Regions from separate parts of the Pseudogracilibacillus sp. ICA-222130 genome, predicted to be linked through region 2. Evidence: riboswitches for the same ligand, from Rfam matches in the RefSeq annotation. Region 2 holds a riboswitch; each other region holds the start of a gene.
The links. Region 2 has a riboswitch for thiamine pyrophosphate ahead of thiD (bifunctional hydroxymethylpyrimidine kinase/phosphomethylpyrimidine kinase). Riboswitches for the same ligand answer to the same signal wherever they lie in the genome.

Region 1 (4,280 bases), on a different contig from region 2:
TTCAATAACTTTTGCTGTATTATCAACTTTTTCTATCATAGACATCGTATCGATAAAAGGATAACTTATCCCTATCGTTACATTCTCTAATAATGTTTGAGGTTGTTGCTTTTTCCATTGTCGTTTCAGTTCAATAGACGTCGGCTCATGATGATTTAACCAAACGAGTACAAACACATTTTCGTTTCTTTCTATCACAATATAATCTTTCACTTCGGTTAAATGTTTCATCATATTTTCTATATGGGAAAGCAAAATTAACGATTTTCGCAAAAAGGTATGATATCCAAGCGTTTCTGTTATATTTAATCGGTCTAAATGGATGACCATTTTTAGATCCTTTTCTTCCTCTAGATTGTTCCATCTTTCTATAAATTCCCCTTTTTGCATTTGTAAACTAACCATTTCAGCCATCATTGTAATATGAATTTTATCTACTAATCGGAAAATCTCGGTGTCCATTAACAATTCTTTTTGTTTATTTCTTTCATATACAATATGGAGAAGTCCATATTTCTTCCCTTTCGCAAAAAGAGTGACAACCATTCTTTTTAATGCCTCTGAATATATACAAGCATGTTTTTCGTACGTTTCAAATTCGGTATTAAATTTTTGGACATACATCTCTGTCTGTTCATAGGATGGGAGAGAAAATAGGGTGAAATCATTTCTCCATTTATCACTTTTTAATTTATGCGCACAATATAACAACTCACCGTTCATGTTTTCTATATACATAATTAACCCAAATGATTTATAAATATCTTGTAAGATCGTCGTGACGTTTTCATAAGATTTCCCTTCAATTTCTTCGATCAATCGATCATCTGTTGATTGTTGTAATTTTGCATATAGTGGCGTCAAAATGTCGATATAAGGGACATCTTTTGGTAATGTAATAATAGGAAAATGATGTTCCTCCGCCAATTGAACAATGGATGGAGGAATTTCATCAATAAACCTACCTAGCTTTATAATGAGTCCACTTGCCTTCAATTCAATGAATGATTTCACTATATTTATTTGGGCTTGTTCATCATCTTTAATCGCATAAAAACTAGTTAAAATCAGTGTCCCTGTTACATCCCACTTATCTACATGTGGAATTTCCATCACTTCAATATATTTCACCTTTTTATTTAAACCTTTCTTCCCGTACTTTACCTCAGCTTCAAACTTTTTTATAATTTGCATCACTTCATGAACCATCATTTTCGTACACACCCTTGATATGTTTGTCGTCGGTATCATCATTTTGCTATCTATACTATAATTATATAAGTATTTTTCCTAAGATGAATACTAAATGGTATTGGGAAGAGACTTTTTAATTTGACCATCCCGTCTTGATAGTGAATATATTTGAAAAATTATTTGTTTTCCATAACTGCTTTTGCATGTCCACTTTGTTGCAAACGAACGACGATAAACCAACCAATCAAAGCACCTGAAACACTGCTTACTAAAAATGACGGCAAGAAGAAAAATATTCCAAACGATGTCCCCATAAATAATGTTGCTAAAGGAATCGATGCAAATGATCCTAAAATACCTGTCCCGATGACTTCACCGATCACTGCCGCACCATGTCGGTTCCATTTTTTGTATAAATAACCTGCAAAAAATGCCCCAATCATCCCACCAGGAAAAGCTAAAATCGACCCTAATCCTAGCATATTTCGAATCAACCCAATGATAAACGCAATGATCACAGCTGGTCCAGGACCGAGTAAAATCCCTGCAACAACATTCACAGCATGTTGGACAGGATACGCCTTAGCAAAACCTGCTGGGAACCATAAAAACTGTGAACCGATAATACCTATTGCAACAAAAACAGCCATAGTTGTCATAATTCGTGTACGATTCATCTTCTCCTACACCTCCTTTTACAATAAAATAACGTTAAAAAAGGCCACACCCCGACGTCGGAATGTAGCCTTCTATTTTGCAGTATCAGTATAAATGTCTTGATGGCCAACACTTCCCCACGCTAGTATTACCTAGATCGGGTCCAAAGGGTCAGAACAAACCCGTTCCTCTCAGCCATCCAATAGCTCCCCTAGTGAAATATGGACTTTTCCATTTCATACTACCATACTATTCAATATTGTAAAGGGCTTCTTATTCTTTCCCTGCCTCTAATTGTTCCACTGCTTTTTCTGGAATAGCTGCTTTTTCTATTTCTTCATATGTGATCACTTCCTCTTTTTTATAGAAAATTTTCAAATAAGCATTTTCTTTTAATAAGTGATTCGCTGTAAAAGATAATAATAAATTATCTCCATTTTCATCGTAACCTTCTAAATTATATTCATAACGCACATTCCCTTGTTCCTCGTAACTATCGCCTTCACCTTGAACTTGGACATAATACGCATCTGCACCGATAGTTTGAATAACGGGTGTACAAGCTGATAACCATCCAACGACCAATATCATCATGCCTATCGTTAATAAACGTTTCATTTTTCTCATCCTTTTCGTCCCACTTTATTCTACATATTTAGTATAAGATGAAACTCCGTATTGTAACATCGATTTTCCTTACGAATGAACATTGCAGGCTTACAATATTGTAAGGTTGGATGGAAATGTTCGCATACGGACATTACTTCATGCACGAGATATAGGAACATTGAACATAATTTCATTTAACTTCCTAAACGGTCTTCTTGTACGCTACTAGAAGGTGTGATCATTGTCGACTTATGTAAAACTCTATACAGTCTAGGTGCAAACAAAGCAGCAGCGACAATCGTTAATAAATCAACCGGCAAGTATACTAGCATTATTAGCCACGTTCCAATATAAGTAACACTTTCCTGTGCATCCATAAAAAAGGATAAAGCGAGATACATATAATTTGTTCCGATCATATAATTAAACAAAAGACCAACCAGAGAAGCCAATATGAACGTAATTAAAGTAGGTTGTTCCCTCGTTTCAATGACTTTCCCCGTAACATATGCAGTGAAAATAAAAGAAATAATAAACCCAAATGTCGGACTTAATACCGCGCCTAATCCGCCTTTAAATCCAGCAAAAACAGGAACGCCGATTAATCCAACGAAAAGGTATACCACCATCGCAAGCGCTCCACGACGACTGCCAAGTAAAGCACCTGCTAAAAAACAAAAAAATGTTTGCAATGTAATAGGAACACCACCTATTTGTAAAAATGGTGCCCAAGCAGTAATATTTGCCCCGATACTCATTAAGGCGACAAACATTCCGATTAAAGTAATATCAATGACACGAATTTGTTTATTCCTTTTCAATGATATCCTCCTTTTACTATAAAAATTAACATTAGTTTCCCTATTATTTAATGAAAAGATTAAAAGGGATTCGTTCTTCCATCTTTTCTACAATATACGTAAGATTAGATGTTGTAAATTCCGGTAATACTGCCAGCACAGGCATATTTGTCATCTCTTCAATTAATGCTGGATTCGTTTGTTCTGCTATCCCCTGTTCTTCTGCCCCGTTTAAGATAATACCTGCAATATCCAGCCCCATACTTTGGGCTACTTTTACCGTTAACCAAACATGATTTACCGTTCCAAGCCCTGTCCGTGCAACAATTAATATGGGAAATCCAATCTTCTTCGCAACATCTGCAACTAAATAGTCTTTCCCTAAAGGGACCCCAAGTCCTCCTGCACCTTCTACAATAAAATATTCATGTGTTTCTTTTATGTTTTCCCATGCTTGCACCACCTGAGCCAAAGATATCTGTTTTCCTGCTCTTTTCGCTGCAACATATGGTGCTAACGGTTCTGCAAATTGAAAAGGAGTAATTTGTTCAAACGTATTACGATCTCCTGACATCGTTTTCAAGATAGCTGTATCGCTTGTAGGATTTTCTCGACTTTCTCCACTCAACATTGGTTTAAATACGCCAACATCTTTTCCATGCTTTTTCAATACAGCTGCCATACCGCCACCGACAAAAGTCTTCCCGACGTCTGTATCTGTTCCTGTAATAAATAAACCTTTCCGTTCCATCCAACTGCTCCTCGCTCTTCTTGTTATTTCGTCGAACCTGCTGTAACTTCTCGTTTCGTTGTGACATTTTGAATCGCTTCTTTTATAATGCGAATCATTTCCCGAATTTCTTCTTCAGAACTAGAAAGAGGCGGCATAAATACGATGTTATCTCCTAAAGGTCTAGTTAACATCCCAAGGCGTCGCATTTCCAATGACACCGCATATCCGACACGTTCTTCCCATGGGAAAGGTTTTTTTGTTTCTTTTTCTTGTACTAACTCAATACC
Region 2 (4,280 bases):
TAATATCTTTTGTCCCCTCTTCTGTTAATTGTAAAATTTGTTGCATTTCTTTTTTCTTTAAAGGCTTCTTCAAAATATCACGATATTCAAATGGAATATTATGTTCCTCAAACCACCTTCTCGCTTTTCTCGTTGATGCTGTTGAAGAACCATATAATTTGATTTTCATCATGAACCCTCTCTCTTCCTTTTAATTATTTTGCCTTAAATCCTTTTTTCATTAAATTAATTTGTGTCGTAAAATTGTGTAGCACCTTTTCATTTGGTATGTTCACCGCATATTTACGTGCGATGTTACCTAACATCATGGATAATAACATTTGAATCATATGAAATAATTCTTCATCATTTTTTACATTTAAAATGGTCGTATCGACGAGATCCCTTACTTCCTTATATTGTTCACTCAGTACGCTATAATTCATATCACTTAAAAAAGCACGTTCTGTTTCAAAATCTAAATGTAGAAACATATTTTTGAAAAATTGTTTATCATTTTTCCTGTCAATTCGAATGAGTAAGTCTTCACATAAATCACTCACTGCATAAAATATATTCCCGTCATGCTTTTCTAATAAACGAATAAATCGTTTTCTTTTTTCATCTGCATACTGGTTTAATATATAAAAATAAAAATCCTCTTTATCTTGAAAATATTGATAAAAACTACCGCGTGGAATACCCGCCTCTTTTACAATATTCGCAATGGAAGCTTCAAATAATGGAACTCGTGAAAATTCTTTTTCTCCCGCTTCAATTAATACTTCCTGTTTTTCTATAGGTAAATTATAAAAAGTCTGTCTCGGCATCCAAGTTCCTCCTAAGTACAAAGTCAAAATGACACAATGTCACTTCCACTCCATTTCATTATAAATGACACGGTGTCATCTGTCAATAAAAAATGACCTTCTTTGACCAATATGTGACTAAAAAATGACAAAAATAAAAACACTTTATCCTTCCAATGATAAAGTGTTTTTTTGCTTTATTGCGCCATCCATTTCGGTGGCATGTTTTTATCCCAGTATATATTGCCTAATTCATAATGTGTTTCAAACTGATCTTTTCCTAAATGATAGTGGAAATTAAACCAATATCCTTCTTGTGGTTTAAAATCTCGACGAACGTGAAACTTCGCAATTATTTTTTTATCTTTTACATCATATACATTGAATATTCTTTCTCCATACCCTTTTGCAGGGTTTTCCGTGATTTCATAAAATGGCAGTCTGTCTTCTCCTACTTCCGTAAAGATAGACGTTAAAGTGTCCTCCATTTTCGGTAAAATTACTTCTTGAAACTCTTTTTCTAGCTGATTTTCTATCTTCGGTCCAAATTTAACACTCGTTTGTGCAATAGCTTTTTCCATTAATGTAGCAGCTACATCCTCTTCCTCAACATCATATGTAGTTACTTGTTCCGCAACTATATTCGCTTTAGACGAATCATACGTTTTCTCTTCTTTTCCTACATGTGCATCTACATCAAATGACGGAACATATAAACCTAACGTTATGAAAGCGACGAATGCAACGGCAATTTTTCTCATCCAAATTTTCATCGTATCATCTCGCTTTTTATTTTATATATACTTAACTGTATCATTTTACAAGGAAAAATACATGACTTTTAGTCAAATTTAATATTTTTTTAACATTCTATACTACTTTAGCAAATCTCCGATAAAAATGGTGATATGTATATATTTCATCGTCATTTTCTTAAGTTATATAATCTAATAGTTCATTGATGACAGCTGTTTCTGTATCATAGATACGATACATACAATAAATGAGTGATACAAAACCGGGCGTCAGCAATAATGGTGCTACTGTATTATTTACTATTTCTACTTCTATTTTATATGTGTATGTATCAACTTTAATTTTTCCAAATATTGTTTTATCCCATTTTAATGTAATGTTCCCGTCCCAATCTTCATGAGCTTCAAATTTCTTTCCTTTTATTTTTCCCTTTACGTGGAAATACAAATAAATTAGACCTTTCGCATCTTCTAATTGGAACTGTTCATTTGCATCGTGCAAATAAAATGTATATGCATATCCTAGGAATGCCTTTAATCCTTGCTTTTTTACCGCAAAGGACAAGGTGGTCTTTCCAGCATGATTTTGAAATGCGTAAAAAGTTCCTTTCCTGATTTGCTCCTCCTCTAAAAACCCATCTTCATTAAACGTTCGAACGATTGTTCCAACTGAAGAATCTTCTTCATCCAATACAGGAATCGTTTTTTGTTTTGAGAAAAAGAACACATCTTTAAAATGATAGATTATATTCGACATCCATGTCACCATCCAATCCTTTTTAAAATTATACCACACTACAGTCTTACAGTAAGTACGTTTACGGGATATACGCGCAAATGAAATGCGTTCTTTTCCTCCTTATGACAAGTAGAACATAATCTGCTATACTAGAGTCAGAAATCTACTAGGGGTGCCTTTTGCGTGGAAGGCTGAGAAGAAGTGCGTGACATTTCTAACCCTCGTGAACCTGATCTAGTTCGAACTAGCGGAGGGAAGTAGGAATCCATGGCTTTTTTTGCAGTCGAACCAGATTCTCTCACGAGGAATCTGGTTTTTTTATGGAAAAATATATATTTTATAACGTCATATACATCCCTAAAATCAAACAAAGGAGCAAATCAAATGAAAGATATTACATGTGCATTAACCATTGCAGGTACAGATCCTACAGGAGGCGCAGGAATACAAGCTGATTTAAAAACATTTCAAGAATTACAAACATATGGCATGAGCATTATTACATCTGTCGTCGCACAAAATACGACAGGGGTTCAAGCGATTGAACATATATCTTTGGAGATGATTGAACAACAATTAGATTCTGTATTTTCAGATGTTCCTGTAGATGCTGTTAAGACAGGAATGATTGCAAACATTGATATGATGAAAATAATAAAGAAAAAGCTCGACGGAAAAAATCTCCCACTCGTAATTGATCCTGTTATGGTTGCTACAAGTGGAGACCATTTAATTAATGAAGAGGCCCGTGACTTCTTACGAGATGAATTATTAGCTTATGCGACTGTTGTTACACCGAACTTACCGGAGGCTGAATTTTTAACGAACATGACCATTTCGACATTCGATGATATGAAAAAAGCTGCCGAAAAAATTGTTCATACGTATGGAGCAAAAGCAGCACTTGTAAAAGGAGGCCATTTAAGCAAAGACAACGATGCAACAGACTTCTTATATGATGGAAACGACATGCATGTATTTACAAAAAAACGAATTGATACAAAACATACACATGGAACAGGTTGTACGTATTCCGCAGCCATTACCGCCCATCTTGCACAAGGTCTTTCTTTATATGAAGCAGTGGAAAAAGGAAAAGAATTTATTCAAGCTGCTATTGAAGAATCTATTCCACTTGGTGCTGGTAGTGGGCCAACAAAACATTGGGCCATTAGAGGGAGACAAGTATGAATATAAATGAAAACATCATGAAAAAGGCTCCTCTCGTCCACTGTTTAACGAATAATGTCGTCAAAAACTTTACCGCTAATGGGTTACTCGCCATTGGTGCCTCACCTATTATGGCCGATAACCCGATGGAAGTTAGTGAAGTCGCTAAAAAAGCAGATGCTATTTTAATTAACACGGGTACATTAATGGATTCAGATATGGAAGCAATGCTTACTACTGGAACGGTTGCAAATAATCATCAAAAACCAATCGTATTAGATCCTGTAGCAGTCGGTTCCTCTTCTTTTCGAAAACAAGCTTGCCTTAAATTTCTACATGCCATAAATTTCACGGTGATTAAAGGAAATGCAGGGGAAATGGCCGCATTAGTCGATGAAAAAGTGGCAATGAAAGGCGTTGATTCTGTCGATCCTCCAATAGAAACAACGAAATTAATTGCTAAAAAAGTTGCAACGAAATTCCAGACAATCGCGGTGATTACAGGGGCAAAAGACGTTATTTCCAATGGAAGAGAAACATATATAAATGAACACGGGCACGAAATGTTAACACGTATAACTGGTGCAGGTTGTTTATTAGGTGCTATTATTGGGGCGAATGTAGCATGTGAGGTGGATCCTTTTAAAGCAACCTATCAGATAATCGAATTTTATACAAAAGCTGCGGAGCGAGCAATGGCATCTTCCAATGTCCATGGCCCTGGAACTTTCCAAGTTCACTTTTTAGATGCATTACATCACGTCGATTAGGAGAGAAAGAGGATGAACAGAAATATATTACGAAAATATTTTATTATGGGAAGCCAAG
Region 3 (4,280 bases), on a different contig from region 2:
TTGAAAAACGAAACCTAATTGTTGTCGCAGTTTCGTTTCTTTCCATTTTTGTAAAGGTCGATGTTGGAAATAAACTTTTCCCTTCGTCGGGGGGATAATTCCAGCCATCAACTCAAGCAAGGTAGATTTACCGGCCCCATTTCTGCCAAGAATAGATATAAAAGCACCTTTCGGAATGTCCATATGAATCTGTTTTAAAATCGTCCGCGTTTTTCGTTTATAAGTAACATGTTCGAGACGCATGACGGTTTCAGCGTCTTTAGCTTCATTTCGATTTTGCGTGGAGGAACGAGTATACAAACAAGCACCAAAAGAATGGCTAGAAAACTTCTTCGGTATAAAAATGCCCGCTTCTTTCACTTGTGCTTTATACGTCGTAAACATTTCTTCTGGGGATGCATCTTGTAGCAAGCGACCATTTTTCCCTAATAATAATACACGGTCTGTCATATTCAACCATGCATCTGCTTGATGGTCGATAATGAATACGCTCATTTGTCGTTCTTCTTGAATGTGTTGGATAAGGTTGATAAATGATTCGGTTGCATGTGGATCCAAATTAACCGTCGCTTCATCTAAAATAAGCAATGTCGGTTCCAATAAAAGAACGGCAGCTAAAGCAATTTTCTGTTTTTCTCCTCCTGATAATTCGTGAAGTTTCCGATGTTTATATTTTTCCATGCCGACTAATAAAAGCACTTCATCGATTTTTTCGTCCATTTCTTGCTCTTTTATCGCCATATTTTCCAATGTAAAAGCTAACTCATCGGCAACATGAATCATGCAAAATTGTGCTTCAGGATCTTGAAAGACGACACCGATCTGTTTGCTCCATGTGCCAGCTGGAGAATCTTGCAAATGTTCTCCGCGAAACCTTATGGAACCAGCTGTTTCTCCTTCCACCGCTTCCGGGTATAGTCCATTTAAACAGAGCGATAATGTACTTTTACCAGAACCGCTTGGCCCCATGAGCAATGTCACTTCATTTTCATACAATGTGACATCCAGCTCCCGTAAAACGGCCTCCTCCAATGATTCATAAGCAAATGAAAAATTTTCAATGGTGACTAATGGACGCTTTGTTTCCCTCCAGTTGCTTCCGTTTGCATGTTCATCACCGTTCACTCGTTTATGCAGCATCTTGTTCACGTTTTTTTCTAACCTCCTTTCCTAATGCATAACCATCTAATACACCTGTACATGCCAACTTATCTGCTATCCATTTTCCGAGTACACCACTTAGCAATGCTCCACTTATTAAACGAATCGAAAGCATCCCAATTAGTACAGAGGGAGCAAGATCCAGATTTCCAGAAGCGAATAATTGATACACAAAACTATATATGGCTGCGATCATTCCGGACAAAATTAGTATGCCAAGACGATAATTGTTATATTTCGTTAATAGAAATGCCGTCTCAATCCCTGCCCCTTGGATAAGCCCAATGATTAAAACCTTTGCCCCACCAGGACCACCTGCTAAAATTTCAACCCCAGCTGAAATAATTCCTGTAAAAAGGGCTGCCCCAGGCTTCCGAATGATATACATCGCAACGACAGATCCGATAAACCATAATCCAAACACAAACTCAAAACTAAATGGCGCAAGTCCAATCGGGGTTAATACATTTCGTAAAGTAGATGCAAACAACACGAAAAACATATATAGTACCCCAGCAACAACCGAAATAATCGATAACATTACAATTTCTTTCAACTTCCAATTTTTTGTCATACGTCCATACACTCCTTTGTTATGATTGTCGTGCTTTGTTGTTTGTTGATCGCTCCTTTCCTTTTTTCACCAATAAAAAAACTGCAATCCCGATAAGGAAATGCAGTCGAATATATAAATATACAAAAATAACATATATACAGTATATGCCCGGCCACACTTCCCCACGCTAGTATTATCTAGATCGGGTGCCAAGGGTCAAGGTTTACCTTTCTCAGCCATTCAACATAGCTCCCCTAGTGCTTTTAACATGTATGAAATTTTCTAACTACGATTGTACGAGATTGCATGCGAACTGTCAAGCTCCATTTTTATTCCAATGTCTGAAAATTCGAGCATCATGATGTAAATAATCAAAAGTGACCTCGATGATTTGCTTAAACATTAAGGAATCTTTTTTTCGATTAATTTTTTCGCAAAATTTTCTCCATTGTTTTTCCTTTAGCCAATTCATCGATCAATTTATCTAAATAACGAATTTCCTGCATCAATGGTTCTTCGCTCTCTTCCACGCGTACCCCACAAATGACTCCTTTAATACGTGTTCTCGCCTCATTCATTGCTGGTGCATGTGCAAAAAACGTTTCAAAATCTGTTTGTTTATCAAGTTCTGTTTCGAGTTGTTCCTGACTGTAACCTGTCAACCAACGAATGATTTCATCTACTTCTTCCTTCGTCCGCCCTTTCCTCTCCGCCTTCGTTATATAATGTGGGTACACACTCGCAAAACTCATCGTATATATTTTATGTTTTTTCATTTACATTCCTCCATCCTTTCACACTAAAACATGCATGATGATATTCCTTTAGCTTTGTTGCAATTTTTTCTATACATGCACATTCAAGATGTCACTTTTTACAATTCATCCAAACTGATCGAACAAAAAAAACCTATCACAATCATCATTGTGATAGGTATTTTTATGCGATTAACCAATCGAACCTTCCATCTCGAATTTGATTAGACGGTTCATTTCTACTGCATATTCCATTGGTAATTCTCTTGTGAATGGCTCGATGAAACCCATTACGATCATATCTGTTGCTTCTTGTTCTTCTAGTCCTCTACTCATTAAGTAGAATAACTGTTCTTCTGAAACTTTTGATACTTTCGCTTCGTGTTCAAGAGAAATATTGTCATTTAAGATTTCGTTGTACGGAATCGTATCTGACGTGGAAATATTATCTAAAATTAACGTATCACACTCGATATTCGAGCGAGCTCCTTCTGCTTTACGTCCGAAGTGAACGATACCGCGGTACGATACTTTTCCGCCGTCTTTTGAAATAGATTTCGAAACGATGGAAGAGGAAGTATTCGGTGCTAAGTGGAACATTTTCGCACCAGCATCTTGGTGTTGCCCTTTTCCAGCTATAGCGATGGAAATGGTCACACCACGTGCACCTTCCCCACGTAATAAAACAGATGGGTATTTCATCGTTAATTTCGATCCCATATTACCGTCAATCCACTCCATAGAACCGTTCGCTTCCACCGATGCACGTTTTGTAACTAAGTTGTACACGTTGTTTGCCCAGTTTTGGATAGTTGTATAACGGCATGAAGCATCTTTTTGAACGAAAATTTCTACTACCGCACTGTGTAATGAGTTTGTCGTATAGGTTGGAGCTGTACATCCTTCCACATAGTGTACAGATGCCCCTTCATCCACGATAATCAGTGTTCTTTCAAATTGTCCCATATTTTCAGAGTTAATACGGAAATATGCTTGTAAAGGTACTTTTGCTTCTACTCCTTTTGGTACGTAGATGAAAGACCCACCAGACCAAACTGCTGTATTTAATGCAGCAAATTTATTGTCTGAAGCTGGTACAACTTTTCCGAAATACTCTTTAAAATATTCTTCATGCTCTTGTAAAGCCGAATCCGTATCAGAGAAGATTACTCCTAATTTCTCTAAGTCCTCTTCTAAGCTTTGGTATACTACTTCTGATTCGTACTGAGCAGAAACCCCTGCTAAATATTTTTGTTCTGCCTCAGGAATACCTAATGCATCAAACGTACGCTTAATTTCATCAGGTACTTCATCCCAAGTTCTTCCTTGTTGTTCTGTTGGTTTCACGTAATAAACAATTTCATCAAAATCTAACTCAGATAAATCTCCACCCCATTGAGGCATCGGCTTGGAGTAGAAAATGTCTAAAGCTTTTAGACGTTCTTCTAACATCCATTCAGGTTCGTTCTTCATACGTGAAATTTCTTCCACGACAGCTTTCGTTAACCCTCTCTCCGTACGGAACACCGAAATGTCTTTATCTTGGAAACCGTATTTATATTCACCAATTTCAGGTACATTTTTAGCCACGTAAAAAACCTCCTTAAAGTTTTTACTTTTTGTGTACTCGTTCCATCGCTTTCCATGCTAATGTCGCACATTTAATACGCGCTGGAAAATTCGAGACACCTTGTAATGCTTCAATATCTTCTAATCCAAAATCATCAAAATCTATTTCTTTCCCAAGCATCATTTGTGAAAATAGCTCTGACATTGCGAGCGCTTCTTCGACAGTTTTTCCTTTAATC

Region 1: another riboswitch for thiamine pyrophosphate. It lies ahead of thiW (energy coupling factor transporter S component ThiW); the one in region 2 lies ahead of thiD (bifunctional hydroxymethylpyrimidine kinase/phosphomethylpyrimidine kinase).
Region 3: another riboswitch for thiamine pyrophosphate. It lies ahead of WKT09_RS07945 (ECF transporter S component); the one in region 2 lies ahead of thiD (bifunctional hydroxymethylpyrimidine kinase/phosphomethylpyrimidine kinase).

Annotation. Positions count from the first base shown of each region.
Region 1 is NZ_JBBKBG010000039.1:13,095-17,374, forward strand. Features, by position in the region: gene WKT09_RS12235 (PucR family transcriptional regulator) at 1-1,212, opposite strand, end outside; gene thiW (energy coupling factor transporter S component ThiW) at 1,371-1,871, opposite strand; TPP riboswitch at 1,969-2,074, opposite strand; gene WKT09_RS12245 (YxeA family protein) at 2,125-2,478, opposite strand; gene WKT09_RS12250 (biotin transporter BioY) at 2,655-3,281, opposite strand; gene bioD (dethiobiotin synthase) at 3,325-4,011, opposite strand; gene bioA (adenosylmethionine--8-amino-7-oxononanoate transaminase) at 4,035-4,280, opposite strand, start outside.
Region 2 is NZ_JBBKBG010000012.1:46,416-50,695, reverse strand. Features, by position in the region: gene WKT09_RS07040 (Spx/MgsR family RNA polymerase-binding regulatory protein) at 1-169, opposite strand, end outside; gene WKT09_RS07035 (TetR family transcriptional regulator) at 195-809, opposite strand; gene WKT09_RS07030 (YpjP family protein) at 986-1,561, opposite strand; gene WKT09_RS07025 (tubby C-terminal domain-like protein) at 1,722-2,300, opposite strand; TPP riboswitch at 2,441-2,555, shown strand; gene thiD (bifunctional hydroxymethylpyrimidine kinase/phosphomethylpyrimidine kinase) at 2,667-3,473, shown strand; gene thiM (hydroxyethylthiazole kinase) at 3,470-4,222, shown strand; gene thiE (thiamine phosphate synthase) at 4,235-4,280, shown strand, end outside.
Region 3 is NZ_JBBKBG010000016.1:4,117-8,396, reverse strand. Features, by position in the region: gene WKT09_RS07950 (ABC transporter ATP-binding protein) at 1-1,140, opposite strand, end outside; gene WKT09_RS07945 (ECF transporter S component) at 1,130-1,735, opposite strand; TPP riboswitch at 1,880-1,983, opposite strand; gene WKT09_RS07940 (DUF2200 domain-containing protein) at 2,140-2,493, opposite strand; gene sufB (Fe-S cluster assembly protein SufB) at 2,665-4,062, opposite strand; gene sufU (Fe-S cluster assembly sulfur transfer protein SufU) at 4,085-4,280, opposite strand, start outside.